DNA from 3 places in the Paraburkholderia sp. BR10937 genome. Region 1 is predicted to be linked to each of the others. Evidence: predicted binding sites of a transcription regulator. Region 1 holds the regulator's gene; each other region holds the start of a gene.
What was found. Region 1 encodes LexA, which represses DNA repair genes until DNA is damaged. Its sites were predicted from a motif close to ACTGTATNNNNATACAGT; they were not measured.
Positions count from the first base shown of each region.

Region 1 (7,221 bases):
CGAACGACAGGCCGTTGACGACCGTCCTGTCTCCGTAATGTTTGATGACCTGCTCGAATTCGATGGCGGGTGCGGGCATGGACCGGTTGAACGTGAGTCGAACGGGCATCGCGCGAGTCGCTCGACGTACCGAACGAAAAATCGCACGAAACAAGGCGGCCCATTTTAGTGCATTGCTGCGTGGCGGGTCGGGCATCGCTTACAAGCGTTTTGACGATGCACGAGGCAAATGCATGTCGCGGCAAGCATCCAGCACTGCGCAGGATCCGTACGCCGATCGGGACGCGTCTGGCGTTTTTAGATGCACACCTGGCGTTTTCCAGCCCTTGCGTGTGGATTTGCGGCGCACCATCATGAGAATCGCACAGCCTGCAAATCACGCGGGCGGGGAGAAGCGATCATGGCGAGCTATAAAAAGATTCTGCTCTGTTACGACGGCTCGCGCGAAGGCCGCAAGGCACTGCGTTGCGGCGCCGATCTTGCACTCGATCTGCAGGCTGAGACGCATTTGCTCTCGGTCGTCGACATGCGTTCGACGATTGCCCAGAGCGCCGGCCTGCTGACCGACGTGGCCTGCGGCCGCTTCGAGGAAACGGCGCGCGAGATTCTTCAGGAAGGCGTGGACTGGCTAACCGAGCGCGGCGTGCGTGCTCAGGGGCATTTCGCGTTCGGCCATCCGATCGACGAAATTGCGAATCTGGCGAACGAGCTGAATGCCGACCTCGTGGTGGTGGGTCACCGCTGCCGCACGGGACTCTCGCGCTGGTGGATGGGCGCGGGCAACACGCCGCTGCTCGACCGCGTATCGTGCAGCATTCTCGTGGCGTGTTCGTCGGCGGCTGAGGAAAAGCAGCAGCAAGCCGCCGCGTAGCGGATCAAGCGGGCCGGTTCGCACAGAACCGGCCTGTTTGCGCTTTCACTGCCGATCTGTCTCAGTTCGAGACGTTTCCTTCATTTAGCTCGACCGCCGAGAGCTTCCACGAGAAGAGCCCGTGACGCTGCAGGATGGCTGCGTAGTGCTCGCCCGTACTGCCGCGGTCCCACGTGAGCCCGAACTCATTGAGGCCGCGATAGCCGGCCGTGGTCACCGGCCGCGCCTCGGGTGCGGGGTTGCCGGATGCGGCCGGGGCCGGTGGCGCGTCGGAGGCGGGTGCCGATTGCGCCGGCTCTGCCGATTGCGTGGATGGCGCGCCGGATTCCGCTGGCGGCGGCGCGTGCGGCCGGTCGCCGGGCTTGCCCGTCGGCGGCATGCCATCGAGCAGGGCGGCCACGCCTTCCGGTGTGGCGTAGGCATCCACGAGCGGACTAATCAATGCCGCGCCAATCACGGCGCCGAGGATCAGCAACGGATTGCTGCTGTGCTGCCCCTCGACGCGCCGGTGCAGCATCTTGCCCACCTGCTGTTTCAGGCTCAGGCGCAGCGCAGGGTAATCGACGTACTCGTTGAGCGCGACGGCGTCACGCGCGTCGGCCGCTGCTTTCATGTGTTTCACCGCGATATAGGGCGACGCATAGGCGTAGCCGATCGCGGCAACGACCATTGCGACGGCAACCGTGATCGCAACGGGCTTTTTCCAGCCGTGGGTCTTACGCGGGGTAGAGAGAGATTCCGTCATCGGCAGAGAGCAAATCGTTCAAACACGGTGTTGACCGCAAACCTGGCCAAACGATCCCGCCCGTAACCTCTTCTCACATTTAAGCCGTGTTGCCGCTTACTTCGCGAGCGCCGCGGGCAGGTCGCTGTGCTGTTCTGCGATGCAGCGGTCGATCGCGCGGCATACCGCGTCGACCGTGCCGACGAGGATGAGCCGCGACGGACCCTGATAGACGCGCACGGGCGCACGACGCATGGGCTGTTCGGTATTGAGCGTGCTGTTGAGCGACACGCGCGCAAACGCGGGTTGAGCCGAGGGCAGCACGGGCAGGTCGGCCGTGCTGGCCGCCACCATCTCCGGCGAGTCTTCGAAAAGCGAGCCGCTCAGCGCGGCAGCCGAACCGCGCACTTCGCGGACCGCGCACGAGGCGATTCCACGGAGATGGCGAAGACGGCCGAATTGGCGGAAGGGCAGCAGGCGGGCAAGGCGTTCCATGACTCTCTCCAGGTAGTGCGCAGACGGTGCGTGCGCAAACTCTGCGCGAACTGCGCGCAAACTGCGCGCAGACGGATTGCTTAGAATTCGGTGGGGCGGATCAGGCCGACCGCGATGCCTTCGAGCGCGAATTCCGCGCTGCCGGCCTCGACAAAAATATTGTCGTAGTCGGGGTTCTCGGCGATCAGCTCGAGCCCGTTCGGACGGCGCTTCAGGCGCTTCACGGTGACGTCGTCGCCAAGGCGCGCCACGATGATCTGGCCGTCTTTCGCTTCGGCCTTCTTCTGCACGGCGAGCAGGTCGCCGTCGAGGATGCCGGCGTCGCGCATGGACAGGCCGCGCACCTTCAGGAGGTAGTCGGGGCGGCTCGAGAAGAGCGCCGGGTCGCACATGTAGTTCTGCGAGATGTGCTCCTGCGCGAGGATCGGGCTACCCGCCGCGACGCGGCCGACGAGCGGCAGCGAGAGCTGCATGATGCTCGGGTGCGGGAGCGTGAACTGGTGCGGCAGGTCGTCGGGCCCCGGCACGAGGCGGATGCCGCGCGAGGCGCCCGCAGCCAGTTCGATCACGCCCTTGCGCGCGAGCGCACGCAGATGCTCCTCCGCGGAGTTGGCCGAGCTGAAGCCGAGTTCCGCCGCGATCTCGGCGCGCGTGGGCGGGAAGCCCGTGCGCTCGATGGCCCGGCGAACCAGATCGAAAACCTGCTGCTGTCGTGCGGTGAGTTTGGTCATGGCGCCACTGTATGTTTGAACAGGTAACTGTATTTTTATACAGTACTCGTCACTTTTCAAGTGTTACTTGAAGTTCATCGACTGAGCGTTGCCATCAGGCCGTTTTCCCGTGTTTGCGCGGATGAAACCGCGTTCCAGCAGCGACTTCCTCTGTCCTTACCACTTTTGCGTATTAAAAAATGAGAAAACATCATTTTTAATAATGTAAGCGGATCGCTAGACTGGCCTCCATCGTTAGCTGCAACTCACCAATGAGCGCAAACGAGCACACACGAGAACGGAGAACAGATAGATGGGCACGACACATACGGGGCGCGCGGGCTGGCTGAAAACACTGGCGGCAAAACTGGTCATCGGCGTTGCGCCGCTCGTCGGGGTCACGGCGATGGCGGCCATGGCGCCCATCGCCGCTCACGCGGATACATCGCTGCTCAACGTCTCCTACGATCCGACGCGCGAGCTGTACCAGGACATCAACGAAGCCTTCATCAAGCAGTGGAAGGCGAAGACGGGCGAAACGCTCACCATCAAGCAGTCGCATGGCGGCTCGGGCGCACAGGCGCGCTCGGTGCTCGACGGCCTGCAGGCCGACGTCGTGACGCTCGCGCTGGCATGGGACATCGACGCGCTCGCCAACAAGGGCATCGTCGCGAAGGACTGGCAAAAGCGTCTGCCCGACAACGCCTCGCCGTACACGTCGACCATCGTGTTCCTCGTGCGCCAGGGCAACCCGAAGCACATCAAGGACTGGGACGATCTGACCAAACCGGGTGTCTCGATCGTCACGCCGAATCCGAAGACCTCGGGCGGCGCGCGCTGGAACTATCTCGCGGCGTGGGCGTACGAGCTGCACCAGCCGGGCGGCAACGAGCAGAAGGCGAAGGACTTCGTCACGAAGCTCTACAAGAATGCGGGCGTGCTCGACTCTGGCGCGCGAGGCGCGACGACGAGCTTCGTGCAGCGCGGCATCGGCGATGTGCTGATTGCATGGGAAAACGAAGCATTCCTCTCGCTCAAGGAGTTCGGCCCGGACAAGTTCGAGATCGTGGTGCCTTCGGTCAGCATTCTGGCTGAGCCGCCGGTTGCCGTGGTGGACAAGGTCGTCGACAAGAAGGGCACGCGCAAGGAGGCCGAGGCCTACCTGCAGTTCCTCTATAGCGAAGAGGGCCAGGAGATCGCTGCGAAGAACTTCTACCGTCCGCGTTCGGACAAGGTCCCGGCGGCGCTCACGGCAAAGTTTCCGAAGCTCAAGCTCTACACGGTCGACGACACCTTTGGCGGCTGGCCCAACGCGCAGAAGACGCATTTCGCGGATGGCGGCGTGTTCGATTCGATCTATCAGCCGCAGTAAAGCTGTCAAGCAGTCAAGCAGTCAAGCAGTCAAGCGGTCCGCATAACGACGTGACCGCATAACAACGAAGCGCGCCTACGGGCGCGCTTTTCGGCGCGAATCTGCACCGCACGAATCGCGCAACCCATGTCTGGACGATGAGCATGACAACGTTTCGATTGCGCAAACCCAGTGCGCTGCCTGGCTTCGGTTTGACGCTCGGCATCACGGTGGCCTATCTGAGCCTCGTGGTGCTCATTCCGCTTGCCGCCACCTTTCTCAAGACGGCGACACTCGACTGGAGCCAGTTCGTGCGCGCCGTGTGGTCGCCGCGCGTGATCGCGTCGTACCGGCTCACGTTCAGCGCCGCGCTCGGCGGTGCGCTGATCAATGCGGTATTCGGCTTCCTGCTCGCGTGGGTGCTCGTGCGCTATACGTTTCCGTTCAAACGGGTGATCGATGCGCTCGTCGATCTGCCGTTCGCGCTCCCGACTTCCGTGGCGGGCATTTCGCTCGCCGCCGTGTATGCGGGCAATGGCTGGATCGGCCAGTTTCTGCAGCCGCTCGGTCTGAAGATCGCCTTCACGCCGCTCGGCGTGCTCGTGGCGCTCACGTTCATCGGCTTGCCGTTCGTTGTACGCACGGTGCAGCCGGTGCTCGAGGACTTCGAACGCGAACAGGAAGAGGCCGCTGCGTGCCTCGGCGCCTCGCGCTGGCTCACGTTCCGCCGTGTCGTGCTGCCCGCGGTGCTGCCGGCGCTCCTGACCGGTTTCGCGCTCGCGTTCGCGCGTGCGCTCGGCGAGTACGGCTCGGTCATCTTCATCGCCGGTAATGTGCCGATGAAGTCGGAGATCACATCGCTCCTCATCATCACGAAGCTCGAACAATACGACTATGCGGGTGCAACCGCGCTCGCCGTGATGATGCTCTGCGTGTCGTTCGTCATGCTGCTGCTCATCAATTCGCTGCAGTGGTATTTGCAACGCCGCACGAGCCGGGGTGTTACGGCCGGCAGCGCGCCGAATGCCGCGGTGGGCGCAACCGTCGCGGGAGGTGCGCAATGAGCACGCTGCCGCAGCAACGAAGCACGCGCCGGCCGGACCCGGTCACCGAATCACCGTGGGTACGCTGGCTCCTGACTGGCATCGCGCTCGCGTTTCTCGCGCTGTTTCTCGTGGTGCCGCTCGTCGCTGTGTTCTGGCAGGCGCTGTCGAAGGGCATCGGCTTCTACTTCACGTCGCTCGTCGATCCCGACGCGCTCTCCGCGATCAAGCTCACGCTCATCACCGCGGCGATCGCGGTGCCGTTGAATCTCGCCTTCGGCCTCGCGGCTTCGTGGGCAATCGCGAAGTTCGAGTTTCGCGGCAAGGCGCTGCTCACCACGCTGATCGACCTGCCGTTTTCAGTTTCGCCCGTGATTTCAGGTCTCATCTACGTGCTGCTATTCGGCGCACAGGGTTGGCTCGGGCCGTGGCTCGAAGACCACAACGTGCAGATCATCTTCGCGGTGCCGGGCATCGTGCTCGCCACGATCTTCGTGACGTTCCCGTTCGTCGCGCGTGAGCTGATTCCGCTGATGCAGGCGCAGGGCAACGACGAAGAAGAGGCCGCGCATGTGCTGGGCGCCTCGGGCTGGCAGATGTTCCGCCGCGTGACGCTGCCCAATATTCGCTGGGGCTTGCTGTACGGCGTGATTCTCTGCAACGCGCGCGCCATGGGCGAGTTCGGCGCGGTGTCGGTGGTGTCGGGCCACATTCGCGGCCAGACCGACACGATGCCGCTGCACGTCGAGATTCTTTACAACGAGTACAACTTCGCGGCGGCGTTTGCCGTGGCGTCGTTGCTCGCGTTGCTCGCGCTCGTCACGCTCGGCCTGAAGCTGCTCGCGGAGCGCCGCCTTTCGGCGGAACTGCGCGGCGCGGACGAGGTTCCCGCCTACGCCGGCCCGCAACCTGCGGCCGTGCAACATGTTTCACAACACGCAGCGCCTCGCGCCGTGCGCCAACCGATTCAAGTAGGGGAGCAGTAAACATGGGCATCACCGTCAGCAATCTGCACAAGCGCTTCGGCGACTTTACCGCCCTCGACAACGTCTCGCTCGACTTTCCGCCGGGCGAACTGGTTGCGCTGCTCGGACCTTCCGGTTGTGGCAAGACCACGCTCCTGCGCGTGATCGCAGGCCTCGAATACGCCGACGCGGGCCAGGTCGTGCTGCAAGGCCAGGACGTGGGCGAGGTGGGCGCGCGCGAGCGTCAGGTGGGCTTCGTGTTCCAGCATTACGCGCTGTTCCGCCACATGACGGTATTCGAGAACGTGGCGTTCGGCCTGCGCGTGAAGCCGCGCAGCGAGCGGCCCTCGGAGGCCGTGATTCGCGAGAAGGTGCATGAACTGCTCAAGCTCGTGCAGCTCGACTGGCTCGCCCAGCGCTATCCGTCCGAGTTGTCGGGCGGCCAGCGTCAGCGCATCGCGCTTGCGCGCGCGCTCGCCGTCGAGCCGAAGGTGCTGCTGCTCGACGAACCGTTCGGCGCGCTCGACGCCAAGGTGCGCAAGGAGTTGCGCTCGTGGCTGCGGCGCCTGCACGACGACCTGCACATCTCGACGATCTTCGTTACCCACGACCAGGAGGAGGCGCTCGAGGTGGCCGATCGCATCGTCGTGATGAATCATGGGCACGTGGAGCAGGTGGGCAGCCCGCAGGACGTCTATGATCATCCGCAGACGGCCTTCGTCTACGAATTCCTCGGCGCCGCGAACCGGCTGCGCGGCAGCGTCGATGCACGCGGTTTCGTCGCCGAGGGCGCGGCGCAGCCGATCTCGGTGCACGCGGGCTTCGAAGGCCCGGCGCTTGCCTACGTACGGCCGCACGACCTCGTGCTGCACCGCGAATCGAGCGATCATCGCGACGGCATCGTGGTCGACGTGCGCCGCGTGGTGACGCTGGGCGGTTCGGTGCGCGTGGAGCTGGAAAGCCGCACGGGCGGCGCGCTCGAGGCCGAGCTCGACCGCGAGTCCTGGCGCGCGCTGGGGCTTTCGGTGGGCGAGGGCGTCACGGCCGTGCCGCGCGGGCTTC
Region 1 is NZ_JBFRCL010000027.1:78,509-85,729, reverse strand. It holds gene nodI (nodulation factor ABC transporter ATP-binding protein NodI) at 1-79, opposite strand, end outside; gene AB4Y44_RS22630 (universal stress protein) at 401-871, shown strand; gene AB4Y44_RS22625 (DUF2939 domain-containing protein) at 933-1,616, opposite strand; gene AB4Y44_RS22620 (hypothetical protein) at 1,713-2,090, opposite strand; gene lexA (transcriptional repressor LexA) at 2,171-2,821, opposite strand; gene AB4Y44_RS22610 (sulfate ABC transporter substrate-binding protein) at 3,114-4,172, shown strand; gene cysT (sulfate ABC transporter permease subunit CysT) at 4,316-5,215, shown strand; gene cysW (sulfate ABC transporter permease subunit CysW) at 5,212-6,180, shown strand; gene AB4Y44_RS22595 (sulfate/molybdate ABC transporter ATP-binding protein) at 6,183-7,221, shown strand, end outside.

Region 2 (7,221 bases), on a different contig from region 1:
GACGACGCCCGCTCGCGCCGCAAGCTCGAAGGCAATGACGTGCAAACGCCCGTCGCGTATCTCACGTGCAACTTCTCGGCCCCGGTCGGCGGCCGCCCTGCGTGCTTCACGCACGACGAAGTCATTACGCTGTTCCACGAGTTCGGCCACGGCCTGCACCACATGCTCACGCGTGTGGACGAACTGGGCGTCTCGGGCATCAACGGCGTGGAGTGGGATGCCGTCGAACTGCCCTCGCAGTTCATGGAAAACTTCTGCTGGGAATGGGACGTGGTGCGCGAAATGAGCTCGCATGTCGAGACCGCCAGGCCGTTGCCGCGCGAACTCTTCGACAAGATGCTCGCCGCGAAGAACTTCCAGAGCGGTCTCGGCACGCTGCGTCAGATCGTGTTTTCGATGTTCGACATGGCGCTGCACGTGGACTTCGACGCGTCGAAGGGCAAGAGCGCGAACGACCTCGCACGCGAGATCAACGAGCGCTACCACGTCATTCCGCAGGCATCGTTCTCGCGCTGGCCGAACACGTTCAGCCACATCTTCGCGGGCGGCTACGCGGCCGGCTATTACAGCTACAAGTGGGCCGAAGTGCTTTCCGCCGATGCCTATGCGGCCTTCGAGGAAGCCGCGCAGGCCGCGAAGTCGAGCGTGCTCGACGAAGCGACCGGCACGCGCTACCGCAAGGAAATTCTGGAAGTGGGCGGCAGCCGCCCGGCGATGGAATCGTTCAAGGCCTTCCGCGGCCGCGAGCCGAACATCGACGCGCTGCTGCGCCACAACGGCATGGAGCAGCCGCCGGCACAGCAGTGAACGCGTGACTCGCTCATAAGCGATCCGAACGAAAACCGCGCATGGGTAGGCAACCCATGCGCGGTTTTTTATTGCCGGACCTTTTATCGATGCAGTCTGAAATCGACGCTTTGCGGCCGCCCTTCGAGCGCAAGCGCCGCGCGCTGCGCGGGTTGCCGGCTCACCACCCTGCCCCGGCTCACGACCGCCAGCCGCGCCGCGCGCAGCCGGATCGCCTCGACGGGATCGCGAGCGTCGAGCACCACGAGGTTCGCCGCGCAACCGGGCGCCACGCCGTAGCCTTCGAGGCCGAGGATCGTCGCGGCATTGACGGTCACCGCGTCGAAGCAGGCGCGCGAGGCGTCGGTGCCCGTCATTTGCGCGACGTGCAGGCCCATGTGCGCAACTTCGAGCATGTCGCCCGAGCCGAAGCTGTACCACGGGTCCATCACGCAATCGTGGCCGAACGCGACGGTCACGCCGGCCGCCATCAACTCGGGCACGCGCGTCATGCCGCGGCGCTTCGGGTAGGTATCGGCGCGCCCTTGCAGCGTGATGTTGATGAGCGGATTCGCAATTGCCGCGACACCCGACTCGCGCATCAGCGGGATCAGCTTGCTCACGTAGTAGTTGTCCATCGAATGCATCGAGGTGAGATGCGAGCCAGTCACGCGCCCATGCATGCCCAGCCGGTGCGTCTGCGCCGCGAGCGTTTCGATGTGGCGCGAGAGCGGGTCGTCGGATTCGTCGCAATGCATGTCCACGCGCAGGCCCTTGTCGGCGGCGAACTCGCAGAGCAGGCGCACCGAGTCGGCGCCCTCCGCCATCGTGCGCTCGAAGTGGGGAATGCCGCCCACCACGTCCACGCCCATCGCGATCGCGCGCTTGAGATTGTCGAATGCACCGGGGCTGCGCAAGACGCCATCCTGCGGAAACGCCACGAGCTGGAGATCGAGATACGGGGCGACGCGGCGCTTCACTTCGAGCAGCGCCTCGACGGCGAGCAGCCGTGCGTCGCACACATCGACGTGTGAGCGGATCGCGAGGAGCCCGCGCGCGACGGCCCAGTCGCAGTACTGCAGCGCGCGCTCGACGAGCGCCTCCTGCGTGAGATGTGGCTTGAGCTCGCCCCACAGCGCGATGCCCTCCAGCAGCGTGCCCGACGCATTCACGCGCGGCAGGCCATACGAGAGCGTGGCGTCCATGTGGAAATGCGCATCGACGAACGGCGCGCTCACGAGCGCACCCGCCGCATCGATCTCCTCGCGCGCCGCCGTTGCGAGATGCGGCTCCACCGCCGCAATGCGCCCCGCCTCGATGCCGATATCCACGGTGGGATAGCCGGCGGGATGTGCGTGCGCGAGCACCGCGCGGCGAATGATCAGGTCCATCTGCGGCTCCTTGTTCTGGCGTGGCGCTTTCGTTAAGACTCGCGTCGATTCTATCGACGCCAGAATGACGCCGCCAGCGGCGTGGCCCGCATCTACGCACAGGCGTCAGACGGGCGCGCTCGGGCCGTCGTCTTCCGCAGGATCGTCGTCGAAGAGCGCGAACTGCCCGCGCAACGCCGGGTTGTCCTCTTCGAGCCGCACACCCACGCCCAGCAGACGCACCGCCAGCTTGCGCCGCGCGAGTCCTTTTTCGAGCATCAGGAGCAGGGTGCGCACATTGGTGGCGTCGGCCACACACTCGACCGTCGTACGCTGGAAGTCGGCGAAGCGGATCTTCACGAAGAGCTTGCGCACCGCGTGCGCGCAAGCCGCGCGTTCGATGCGAGCGTCGAGCTGCACCGCAAGACGCTTGAGCTCTTCGCTGCACGCTTCGAGCGTGAGCAGGTCGTTCACATAGGTCGTCTCGATGCTCACCGGCTTGCGCTCCTGATCGGCGCGCACGGGCCGGTCATCCAGGCCGCGCGCGAGTTCGTAGAGCCGCTTGCCGAACACGCCGAAATGCCGGTGCAGATCGAACAGCGACCACGTGCGCAGTTGCGCGCAGGTGGTGAGCCCGAGGTTTTCGAGCTTCGCCGCCGTGACCTTGCCGACGCCGTGGATCTTGCGCACCGGCAGCGCAGCGACGAAGGCATCGACTTCAGGCGGACGCACGACGAAGAGGCCATCGGGCTTGTTCCAGTCCGAGGCGATCCTGGCGATGAACTTGTTCGGCGCCACGCCGGCCGATACCGTCACGCCTACGGTTTCGCGCACGCGCGCGCGAATTTCCTCGGCGATCAGCGTGGCGCTGCCGTTGCAGCGCGAGGCGCGCGTGACGTCGAGATAGGCTTCGTCGAGCGAGAGCGGTTCGACCTCGGGCGTGTAGTCGCGGTAGATCGCCATGATCGCGCGCGAGGCGGTGCGGTACTTCTCCATCGCCGTGGGCAGGATCAGCAGCTCGGGACACTTGCGCATGGCGAGCGCCGAGGACATCGCCGAATGAATGCCGAAGCGCCGCGCCTCGTAGTTGCAGGTGGCGATCACGCCGCGCTGGTCGGGCCGTCCGCCCACCGCGAGCGGACGGCCGCGCAACGAAGGGTCGTCGCGCATTTCGACCGACGCATAGAAGCAGTCGCAGCCGCAGTGGATGATCTTGCGAGCGGCGGCGATAAGTGCGGCGGCGGAGCGCCGCGGGTCGGGCGCAGCCGGCGGCGCGAGGTCGGAAGAAGGCGAGTTCACGGTCCCGATACTGTACAAAAACACAGTACTATTTCAAGACAAGTGTCCGCGCCCTTTATCGGCTCCCGTACCGCTTCGGATCGGCCAGATCCGTCTCTGGACTGCTGGCTGCGCGGGCCTATACTCGTGCGGACTGAACAGGCCACGAGGGCGAGGAACGAATCGATGAAGACGATCGGCGTGATTGGCGGGATGAGCTGGGAGTCGTCGGCCGAGTATTACCGGCTGCTGAACCGCCACGCGAAGGCGCGTCTGGGCGGCCATCATAATGCGCGCAGCCTGATGGTGACCGTGGACTTCGCGCAGGTCGAAGCGCTCCAGCGCGCGGGCGACTGGGAGGCGCTGGGCCTGCAGATGGCCGAGGCCGCGCAGCAGCTCGAACGCGGCGGCGCCGATATCGTGCTGCTCGCGACGAACACGATGCATCGCGTGCGCGCGGCGATCGAGGCGACGATCTCGATCCCCTTCCTGCATATCGCGGACCCGACCGGCCAGGCGTTGCGCGCCGCGGGCTTCACGCGAGCGGGCCTGCTCGGCACGCGCTACACGATGGAACAGGACTTCTATGTGGGGCGATTGCGCGAGGCGCACGGCATCGAAGCAATCGTGCCGAACGAACACGATCGCGCGGACGTGCATCGGATCATCTACGACGAGCTGTGTCACGGCAACGTCGATGCGCAGTCGCGGCGCGCGTATCAGCGCGTGATCGATGACCTCGCGGCACGCGGCGCGCAGGCCGTCATTCTCGGTTGCACGGAAATCACGCTGCTAATCGGACAGAAGGATTCGGCACTGCCGGTGTTCGACACGACTGCGTTACACGCGCAGGCCGCGGTGGATTGGGCGATTGGAAGCGAGGCAGGTGCCTAGCAAGGGCGCTCGTTGCAGCTTCGAGCTGCAGAAAACAAAAAACCCGCTCAGAGCGGGTTCATTGTTTGGCACGAGGCCTTGCTGCTTAAGACGTTTGGTTGCGGGGGTAGGATTTGAACCTACGACCTTCGGGTTATGAGCCCGACGAGCTGCCAGACTGCTCCACCCCGCGTCCGTCAGAGAAAAGAATTATAGGGTGCAGCGACCACTCCGTCAAGCGTCTTTTTCACATGGCTGAAACATCACGCGTTCGGACGTCGTCGAGCCGGCGATCGCAACGCGAATCTCAACCCGACAATTACTTCGGACAACCTGGCACATTTCACTGTGCCTGCGCGGGTTCCACCAGCGTGCGCACCTCTTCCGCCCAGGCAAGCCACATCTCCTGCGTATGGATGCCCGCCTTGAGGATCGCGTACTGCAACCGCTGCCCGCGCGTGAGCGATGCCGCGCCAAAATCGCGCTGCTCGATCTCCCGATACGTCGTGAGCCGTGCACGATTTTCTTCGATGAGCCGCGCGAGTTCCTCGGCGAGGCCGAGCGGCCCGATCACGGCATCGGCGCGCAGCTTGAGCAGAAACACGTTGCGCGAGTCGAGGTCGAGCGCGGTCTCGCGCACCCAGCGCGCCACTTCATCCCGCCCGACCGGCAACACGCAGTACACCTTCTTGCGCGACGCGGCGGCCGTCTCGTCTTCGATGACCGAGACCCACCCCGCGTCGACCATGCGGCCCAGTTCGCGATAGATCTGCTGATGGGTGGCGTGCCAGAAGTAGCCGATCGCGCGATCGAAGCGGCGCGCGAGGTCGTAGCCCGATGAAGGCTTTTCCAGCAAGGCGATGAGGATGGCATGCGGCGTCGACATGCGGCGATTCTAAACCACGCCCCGCCCGATACCGGATCTGTTGCGGACCGAATTTTTCCAATATGCAACTGGTTGCATAGTTTCGACGGCTTTGCTATGTTTGAGCCTGCCAGCCGGCGCGTACGCCGGCGCATCGAATCACGCGACGGCAGCCGCACCCGGCGGCCGCCCCAGTCCAGGAGATATGGATGTCCCTGCCCGCCTTGCTGCGCCGCGGCCTGTCGATTCCCGTCGTCGGCTCGCCCCTCTTCATCATTTCGAATCCCGATCTCGTGATCGCCCAGTGCAAGGCGGGCGTCGTCGGATCGTTCCCCGCGCTCAACGCGCGGCCCGAGCACGTGCTCGGTGAATGGCTCGACCGCATCACCACCGAGCTCGCCGAGTACAACGCGAAGCATCCGGACGCCCCGGCGGCGCCCTTCGCCGTCAACCAGATCGTGCACAAGTCGAACGACCGCCTCGAGCACGACCTTGGCGTGTGTGCCCAATACAAGGTGCCGATCGTCATCACGTCGCTCGGCGCGCGCGAAGAGGTCAACCACGCGATCCACGCATGGGGCGGCATCGTGCTGCACGACGTCATCAACAACACGTTCGCGAAGAAGGCCATCGAGAAAGGCGCGGACGGCCTGATCGCCGTGGCCGCCGGCGCGGGCGGCCACGCGGGCACGCTCTCGCCGTTCGCCCTCATCCACGAGATTCGCGAATGGTTCGACGGCCCCCTGCTGCTGTCGGGCGCGATCGGCAACGGCAACGCGATTCTCGCGGCGCAGGCGGCGGGCGCCGATCTCGCCTACATCGGCTCGGCGTTCATCGCCACGCACGAAGCGAATGCCGTCGACGCCTACAAGCAAATGATCGTCGAAGGCGGCGCGGGAGATATCGTCTACTCGAATCTCTTTACGGGCGTGCACGGCAACTATCTGCGCCAGAGCATCGTGGCGAGCGGCCTCGATCCGGAGACGCTGCCGCAGTCGGATCCGTCTGCAATGAATTTCGGCTCGACGCGTGTGAAGCCGTGGAAGGACATCTGGGGCTCGGGCCAGGGCATCGGCGCGGTGAAGAGCGTCGTGCCTGCCGCTGAACTCATCGCGCGTTTGAAGCGCGAATACGAGGCGGCGCGCGTGCGTCTGGGCGTGGTCGCGGCGCCGCAAACCGAGGAACAAACGGTGGAACAAGCCGCGCTTTGATGCGCGGCGCGAGGCGGGAGCGACCGTGCCGCGTCCGCCTCGCCTCGTGATGAACCGCCCCGCCTTATGCGCGCGACTTCACGCGCGCGATTTCCTCTTCGACATCGCGCAACTGATCCTTGCCGAAGTACATTTCCTCGCCGACGAAGAAAGTCGGCGAACCGAACGCGCCGCGCTCGAACGCCGACTGCGTGTTCGCAAGCAGCGCGGCTTTCACATCGGCGTCCTGAATCGCCGTTTCGAATGCCGTGGCGTCGAGGCCGTCCGCCTCCAGCGCCGCGCGGATCACAGCGGGGTCGTCCATCTTGAGGCCCTCTTCCCACATGTGCGCGAACATGCGGTCCACGTAGCGCTCGAACGTGCCGTTACGCTGCGCCGCAATCGCGCCGCGCATGATCTGCAACGTGTTCACCGGGAAGTGCGGATTGTGCCGATAGGCGCTCAGCCCATACCGCCCGATGAAGCGCCGCATCTCGAGCATCATGAACTTGCGTTTGTTCTCGATGTCCGCGAACGCCTCGGCCGGCGAGCGATTGCCGCTCAGCTTGAAGAGGCCGCCGAGCAGGATCGGCACATACTCGAAACGCACCTGCTGGCGCGCTTCGATGCCGCCGATCACCTTGTGGCACAAGTAAGCGTTAGGACTACCGAAGTCGAACAGAAACTGCACCTTGATGTCACGCATCGTGTCTCCCCTATGTGAATACGCGCACCTTTGCCCGGGCGCGTCGACGTCCTAAGATACCTGAAACCGGGCCGCTGCAATCGACAGTGAGACAAGCACCATGACGCAAAAAAAAGCCGTACTGGTAATTGGCGCAGGCGACGCCACCGGAGG
Region 2 is NZ_JBFRCL010000026.1:69,335-76,555, reverse strand. It holds gene AB4Y44_RS21980 (M3 family metallopeptidase) at 1-807, shown strand, start outside; gene AB4Y44_RS21975 (amidohydrolase family protein) at 891-2,177, opposite strand; gene dinB (DNA polymerase IV) at 2,283-3,386, opposite strand; gene AB4Y44_RS21965 (aspartate/glutamate racemase family protein) at 3,621-4,328, shown strand; tRNA gene AB4Y44_RS21960 (tRNA-Met) at 4,424-4,500, opposite strand; gene AB4Y44_RS21955 (PadR family transcriptional regulator) at 4,651-5,193, opposite strand; gene AB4Y44_RS21950 (NAD(P)H-dependent flavin oxidoreductase) at 5,382-6,383, shown strand; gene AB4Y44_RS21945 (2-hydroxychromene-2-carboxylate isomerase) at 6,448-7,068, opposite strand; gene AB4Y44_RS21940 (SDR family oxidoreductase) at 7,169-7,221, shown strand, end outside.
Region 2: dinB (DNA polymerase IV) is a predicted target of LexA. The motif match lies at 3,465-3,482, and genes of this name have one in related genera.

Region 3 (7,221 bases), on a different contig from region 1:
GCGGCTGCCGAGCACCTGATAGAACACGCTGTCGACGTTATCGGCGCGCAGGAAGTCGCGCGTGGAGGCGGGCAGCGTCAGCTCGGCCACGCCGTTCACCGGCTGGATCTGGCGCGCGAGCACATAGGCGTCGGTTTCGAGCGCGCGGTCGAAGGGGCCATTGGCGATCGACTTCGCCACGAGATACGTGACCGCGATGCTCATCGGCCAGAGCAGCAGCAACGGCGCGAGCATCCAGTCGAGAATCTCGCCGAAGAGCGAGCGCGGGCGCGCCCCGGCGGCGGCTTCGGCTTCGTCGGGCGGGGCGAACGGATTGGCGTAGCGGGCGTCGCGCGCGTCGTCGTCGAGGGCGTCGGTCGCGAATGCGGTCGCGCCCGGGGCGCCGTCGCCGGCCGAACCGGCCACGCCTGCGGCGCCCTTGGGCGGCACGGCGCGCGCGATGGGAGGACGCCCGGCCATCGTCGATCCCGCCTACTTGAAGTAGTGGCTGGCGGGCATCGCCGGCGCGGCGTCGGGCGTGCCGGCGGGTGTCTGGCTTGCGCCGGCCTGCGTGTCCTTCGCCTCCTTTTCGAGGCAGTAGCCGAGCCCGCGCACGGTCACGATGCGCACGCCGCCCGCTTCGATTTTCTTGCGCAGCCGGTGCACGTAGACTTCGATGGCGTTGTTGCTCACTTCCTCGCCCCATTCGCACAGGTGGTCGACGAGCTGCTCCTTCGAGACGAGCCGCCCGAGCCGCTGCAGCAGCACTTCGAGCACGCCCAGTTCGCGCGCGGAAAGGTCGAGCACCTGGTCGTTGATGCGCGCAATGCGCCCCACCTGGTCGAACGCCAGCGCGCCATGCCGCACGACGGTCGGGCCGCCGCCCGCGCCGCGCCGCGTGAGCGCACGCACGCGCGCTTCGAGTTCGTTGAGCGCGAAGGGCTTGGCCATGTAGTCGTCGGCGCCGAGGTCGAGGCCTTTGACGCGCTCGTCCACGCTGTCGGCGGCGGTGAGGATCAGCACGGGCAGGTTGGAATTGCGCGCGCGCAAACGGCGCAGCACTTCGAGGCCCGGCATTTTCGGCAGGCCCAGATCGAGGATCAGGAGGTCGAACGACTGCATCGACAAGGCGGTATCGGCATCCACTCCGCTACGCACGTGATCAACGGCATAGCCCGATTGGCGGAGTGATCTCACGAGCCCGTCCGCGAGTATGCTGTCGTCTTCGGCAATGAGGATTCGCATGTTGCGCCAGCGTCGCCTTCGAGGCGTTTTGACCTCGTAGTCAGGCTCGTAACACCCGCGCCGCGCCGCGTCCTTGAAGGCGCGGCCAGGCGACGCGCGGCGGTCTCCCGAAATTCGCGGTTCTGGATCGCCAGAAAGGCTTGCCAAAACCACTGTTTTTTTATACAGTGTCTGCGTTCGTGTGCATTAGCCCGAATGAGGCGTGCGCATGGTCACGAGATGCCGTTCATCATAGCAAAGGACGATTCATGGAAGATAGCAAGAAAGGCTCGGCTGGGCTGACTGCTGAAAAGAGCAAGGCGCTGGCCGCCGCGCTCGCGCAGATCGAAAAGCAGTTCGGCAAAGGGTCGATCATGCGACTCGGCGACGGCGAAGCGGTCGAGGACATCCAGGTAGTCTCCACCGGTTCGCTCGGTCTCGACATCGCACTCGGCGTGGGCGGTCTGCCGCGCGGCCGGGTGGTCGAGATCTACGGTCCGGAATCGTCGGGCAAGACCACGCTCACGCTGCAGGTGATCGCCGAAATGCAAAAGCTCGGCGGCACGGCGGCGTTCATCGACGCGGAACATGCGCTCGACGTGCAATACGCCGCCAAGCTCGGCGTGAACGTGCCCGAACTGCTCATCTCGCAGCCGGACACGGGTGAGCAGGCGCTCGAAATCACCGACGCGCTGGTGCGCTCGGGCTCGATCGACATGATCGTGATCGACTCGGTCGCGGCGCTCGTGCCGAAGGCCGAAATCGAAGGCGAAATGGGCGACTCGCTGCCGGGTCTGCAGGCGCGTCTGATGTCGCAGGCGCTGCGCAAGCTCACCGGCACGATCAAGAAGACGAACTGCATGGTGATCTTCATCAACCAGATCCGCATGAAGATCGGTGTGATGTTCGGCAACCCGGAAACCACCACGGGCGGCAACGCGCTCAAGTTCTATTCGTCGGTGCGTCTGGATATTCGCCGCATCGGTTCGATCAAGAAGAACGACGAAGTGATCGGCAGCGAAACGCGTGTGAAGGTCGTGAAGAACAAGGTCTCGCCGCCGTTCCGCGAAGCCGTGTTCGACATTCTCTACGGCGAGGGCATCTCGCGTCAGGGCGAAATCGTCGACCTCGGCGTGCAGGCCAAGATCGTCGACAAGGCAGGTGCGTGGTACAGCTATAACGGCGAGCGCATTGGCCAGGGCAAGGACAACGCACGCGAATTCCTGCGCGAGAACGCGGACATTGCTCGCGAGATCGAAAACCGCATCCGCGAATCGCTTGGCGTGAGCACGATGCCGGACGGCGTCAACGATTCCGGCGAAGTCGAAGTCGCTGACGAAGAGTAAGTCCACCAGGCTCTCGTAGATAAGGCAAGCTGATGCGCAAGGGCGGGTCACCCACGTCCTCGCCTTCCGGCGAGCAGGCTAACCCGCATGCGGGTTCGCCTGCGGACAGGGGCGCCGAGCGGCGCTCCGCCGTCAAGCCTGCCGACTCGCGCACGAGCCGCTCAAGCCATTTGAGTCGCGACGCCCAGCCGGGCGATCGCGGCTTTGCGCATTCTGGCGCCGCGTTTTCGTCGCCCACCGATCTCGGCGACGATGGCGGCGCGGTCTTCGAAGTCCCATTCGAGGCGTTCTTCGGTGAGGCCGCCGAGGCGGCGGCAAACGTGCCGCCAGAGCCGCCGTCCGAACCCTCATTCAAGCGATCGCGTCGCGCGCCTCTCGAAACGGCGCGCGAATCCAGCGCACCGCAAGGCGACCAATACGAGCGCAGCTCGGCCAGCCGCGCCGCACGCGCCAGCGAGCGCGAAAAGTCGTCCACGGCGAAGCAGCGCCCTGAGCGCTCCCTCAAGGGCCGAGCGCTCGGCTATCTTTCGCGCCGCGAATACAGCCGCGCCGAACTCTCGCGCAAGCTCATGCCGTACACCGAGGACGCCGACGCACTCGAAGTGCTGCTCGATTCGCTCGAACGCGAGGGCTGGCTCTCCGACGCGCGCTTCGCCGAAAGCGTCGTGCACCGGCGCGCGTCGCGCGTGGGGGCAGGGCGGATCGTCAGCGAACTCAAGCGCCATGCGGTGGGCGAAGCGCTGATCGAAGAGGTGAGCTCGCAACTGCGCGAGACCGAGCTCGCGCGCGCCCGCACGGTCTGGCAGAAGAAGTACGGCCAGTTGCCCGAGACGCCTGCCGCACGCGCGCGTCAGGCGCGCTTTCTCGCGGCGCGCGGCTTCTCGATGTCGATCATCGGCAAGATCCTCAAGGGAATCGACGAAGACTGGTCCGATAACTGAGTCGGCCGTCTCAAAAATCCGCTCAGGCAAGTCCCCGCCCGGCCTGTGTGTTCGCGGCTGTCTCAAATACCCGGTATGTTAAAATCACGAGGTTTTCCAATCCGGTCTTACCTCTAGCATGCCGCTTTCTCCGCCCGTGCCCCGCCAGTTGCGCCATCAGCGCGCCATCCGGGCGGTTGCCTATGAGCGTGAAGACGGCCTGTGGGACATCGACGCGTGCCTGACTGACCACAAGCCACGCGACGTGCCGCTCGCCGCCGGTGTCCGGCCCAATGGTCTGCCGATCCATGAACTCTGGCTGCGCATTACGATCGATCGCAAGCTCAACGTCGTCGACGCCGAAGCGTCGTCCGACTGGGTGCCTTACGACGGTCAGTGCCAGAACGCTAATCCCGCCTATCGGGCCCTTATCGGGCTCAATCTCCTCGACAATTTCCGCCGTGAAGCGGGCCGGCTCCTCGCCGGCACGGTCGGCTGCACACACCTCACAGAAATGTTGGGCGTTTTGCCGACCGCTGCGATCCAGGCGTTCGTCGGGGCAGTGTGGGACACATCGAATGGCTCGCCGGGTGAAGCGCCCGGACCGGAACTCGGCAAGACCGCCGGAGGCAGTGAGGCCACCGGTGAAAAGCCGCCCTTCCAGCTTGGCCGCTGCCACGCGCTGCGGTTCGACGGGGAGGCGGTGAAGCAGTTTTATCCGCGCTGGTATGGCCATGTGCCGCGTTCAATCGCACGCGGCGCGGAAACCCCCAGCGTGCGCGACAGCCGGAGCCCGGGCCAAGAGGGCAGGGCCGACGCCGTCTCGCATGAATAACAACAGCGGAATCGAAGTTCACTCCAACTCTCAGACTGAAGGAATCACGCATGAAGATTCACGAGTACCAGGGTAAGGAAATCCTGCGGAAATTCGGAGTCGCGGTCCCGCGCGGCATCCCGGTGTTTTCGGTGGATGACGCGGTCAAGGCCGCTCAAGAGCTGGGCGGTCCGGTTTGGGTCGTCAAGGCGCAGATCCACGCTGGCGGCCGCGGCAAGGGCGGTGGCGTGAAGGTTGCCAAGACAATCGAGCAAGTTCGCGAATACGCGAACCAGATCCTCGGCATGCAACTCGTCACGCACCAGACCGGTCCGGAAGGCCAGAAGGTCAACCGTCTGCTGATCGAAGAAGGCGCCGACATCAAGCAAGAACTGTATGTCAGCCTCGTCGTTGATCGCGTGTCGCAGAAGATCGTTCTGATGGGTTCGAGCGAAGGCGGCATGGACATCGAAGAAGTCGCCGAAAAGCACCCGGAACTGATCCACAAGGTCATCGTCGAGCCGTCGACGGGTCTGCTCGACGCGCAGGCCGACGACCTCGCCGCGAAGATCGGCGTGCCGGCTGCTTCGATTCCGCAAGCCCGCGCGATCCTGCAAGGCCTGTACAAGGCATTCTGGGAAACCGACGCGTCGCTGGCTGAAATCAACCCGCTGAACGTCTCCGGCGACGGCAAGGTCATCGCGCTCGACGCGAAGTTCAACTTCGACTCCAACGCGCTGGCCCGTCATCCGGAAATCGTCGCTTACCGCGACCTGGACGAAGAAGATCCGGCTGAAATCGAAGCCTCGAAGTTCGACCTCGCGTACATCTCGCTCGACGGCAACATCGGCTGTCTGGTGAACGGCGCAGGCCTCGCCATGGCGACGATGGACACCATCAAGCTGTTCGGCGGCGAGCCGGCCAACTTCCTCGACGTGGGCGGTGGCGCCACGACCGAGAAGGTCACCGAAGCGTTCAAGCTCATGCTCAAGAACCCGGGCCTGAAGGCGATCCTCGTGAACATCTTCGGCGGCATCATGCGCTGCGACGTGATCGCAGAAGGCGTGATCGCTGGTTCGAAGGCCGTGAACCTGAACGTGCCGCTCGTCGTGCGCATGAAGGGCACCAACGAGGACCTCGGCAAGAAGATGCTGGCCGAATCGGGCCTGCCGATCATCTCGGCAGACAGCATGGAAGAAGCCGCGCAGAAGGTCGTCGCGGCTGCCGAAGGCAAGTAATTTTCACCGGACACGAATGGCGGCGTGCCGGCGCGAAATCCGCAACGCAAGGCGCGGATGACGCGACGCGCGACGCCAAACGAAAAGAGGTCAATACATGTCGATTCTGATCAACAAAGACACCAAGGTCATCACGCAGGGCATCACCGGCAAGACCGGTCAGTTCCATACCCGCGCGTGCCGTGAGTACGCAAACGGCCGCGAAGCGTTCGTTGCTGGCGTGAACCCGAAGAAGGCCGGCGAAGATTTCGAAGGCATTCCTATCTACGCGAACGTGCGTGAAGCGAAGGACGCCACCGGCGCGACCGTTTCGGTCATCTACGTGCCGCCGGCAGGCGCTGCCGCCGCGATCTGGGAAGCCGTCGAGGCCGACCTCGATCTCGCGATCTGTATCACGGAAGGCATTCCCGTCCGCGACATGATCGAAGTCAAGGACCGTATGCGCCGCGAAGGCCGCAAGACGCTGCTCCTCGGCCCGAACTGCCCCGGCACGATCACGCCGGACGAGCTGAAGATCGGCATCATGCCGGGTCACATCCACCGCAAGGGCCGCATCGGCGTCGTGTCGCGTTCGGGCACGCTGACGTATGAAGCGGTTGCCCAGCTGACCGCGATCGGCCTCGGCCAGTCGTCGGCAGTCGGTATCGGCGGCGACCCGATCAACGGTCTGAAGCACATCGACGTCATGAAGATGTTCAACGACGATCCGGATACGGACGCCGTGATCATGATCGGCGAAATCGGTGGTCCGGACGAAGCGAACGCCGCCGAGTGGATCAAGGACAACATGAAGAAGCCGGTGGTTGGCTTCATCGCGGGCGTCACGGCGCCTCCGGGCAAGCGCATGGGCCACGCCGGCGCGCTGATCTCGGGCGGTGCGGATACGGCCGACGCGAAGCTGGAAATCATGGACGCGTGCGGCATCAAGGTGACGCGCAACCCGTCGGAAATGGGTCGTCTGCTGAAGGCGATGCTGTAAATTCGAAATGCGCCGCTACTCGTGCATCATGTATGCGCGGGCGGCCGGCGTTTTTTGATATGCTTGCGGAATCCTTTCACGAGGTTTCCGAACAAAAGCGAGGGAGCCAGTCATGGCCTCCTCGCTTTTTTATTTGGCTCGCCGCTTGAGCCGCCCATCCTGAGTCACGGCTGAGTCTTCGTCTCCATGCTCGAGTTTTTCGCGACGCTCCATTGGGGCGCTGTCATCCAGATCATCGTCATCGACATCCTGCTCGGCGGCGACAACGCCGTGGTGATCGCGCTCGCCTGCCGCGATCTGCCCGCGCAGCAGCGCATGCGCGGCATCCTGTGGGGCACTGCCGGCGCGATCGCGCTGCGCGTGGTGCTGATCGCGTTCGCCGTGGTGCTGCTCAACGTGCCATTCCTCAAGTTCGCCGGCGGCCTGCTGTTGCTGTGGATCGGCGTTCGGCTGCTCGCGCCCGGTCAACTCGAGCACGCCAACGTTAAGCCTGCCGAGAAGCTGATGGGCGCAATCAAGACGATCATCGTCGCCGACGCCGTGATGAGCCTCGACAACGTGGTCGCGATTGCGGGCGCTGCCGAAGCGGCCGATCCGCGCCATCGCATCGCGCTCGTGATCTTCGGGCTGATGGTGAGCATTCCGCTCATCGTGTGGGGCAGCCAGCTCGTGCTCAAGCTGCTCGACCGCTACCCGGTGATCGTGACGCTCGGCGCGGCGC
Region 3 is NZ_JBFRCL010000040.1:69,349-76,569, forward strand. It holds gene AB4Y44_RS28460 (sensor histidine kinase N-terminal domain-containing protein) at 1-459, opposite strand, end outside; gene AB4Y44_RS28465 (response regulator transcription factor) at 472-1,224, opposite strand; gene recA (recombinase RecA) at 1,473-2,549, shown strand; gene recX (recombination regulator RecX) at 2,582-3,490, shown strand; gene AB4Y44_RS28480 (DUF2889 domain-containing protein) at 3,609-4,304, shown strand; gene sucC (ADP-forming succinate--CoA ligase subunit beta) at 4,355-5,521, shown strand; gene sucD (succinate--CoA ligase subunit alpha) at 5,619-6,500, shown strand; gene AB4Y44_RS28495 (TerC family protein) at 6,687-7,221, shown strand, end outside.
Region 3: recA (recombinase RecA) is a predicted target of LexA. The motif match lies at 1,376-1,393, and genes of this name have one in related genera.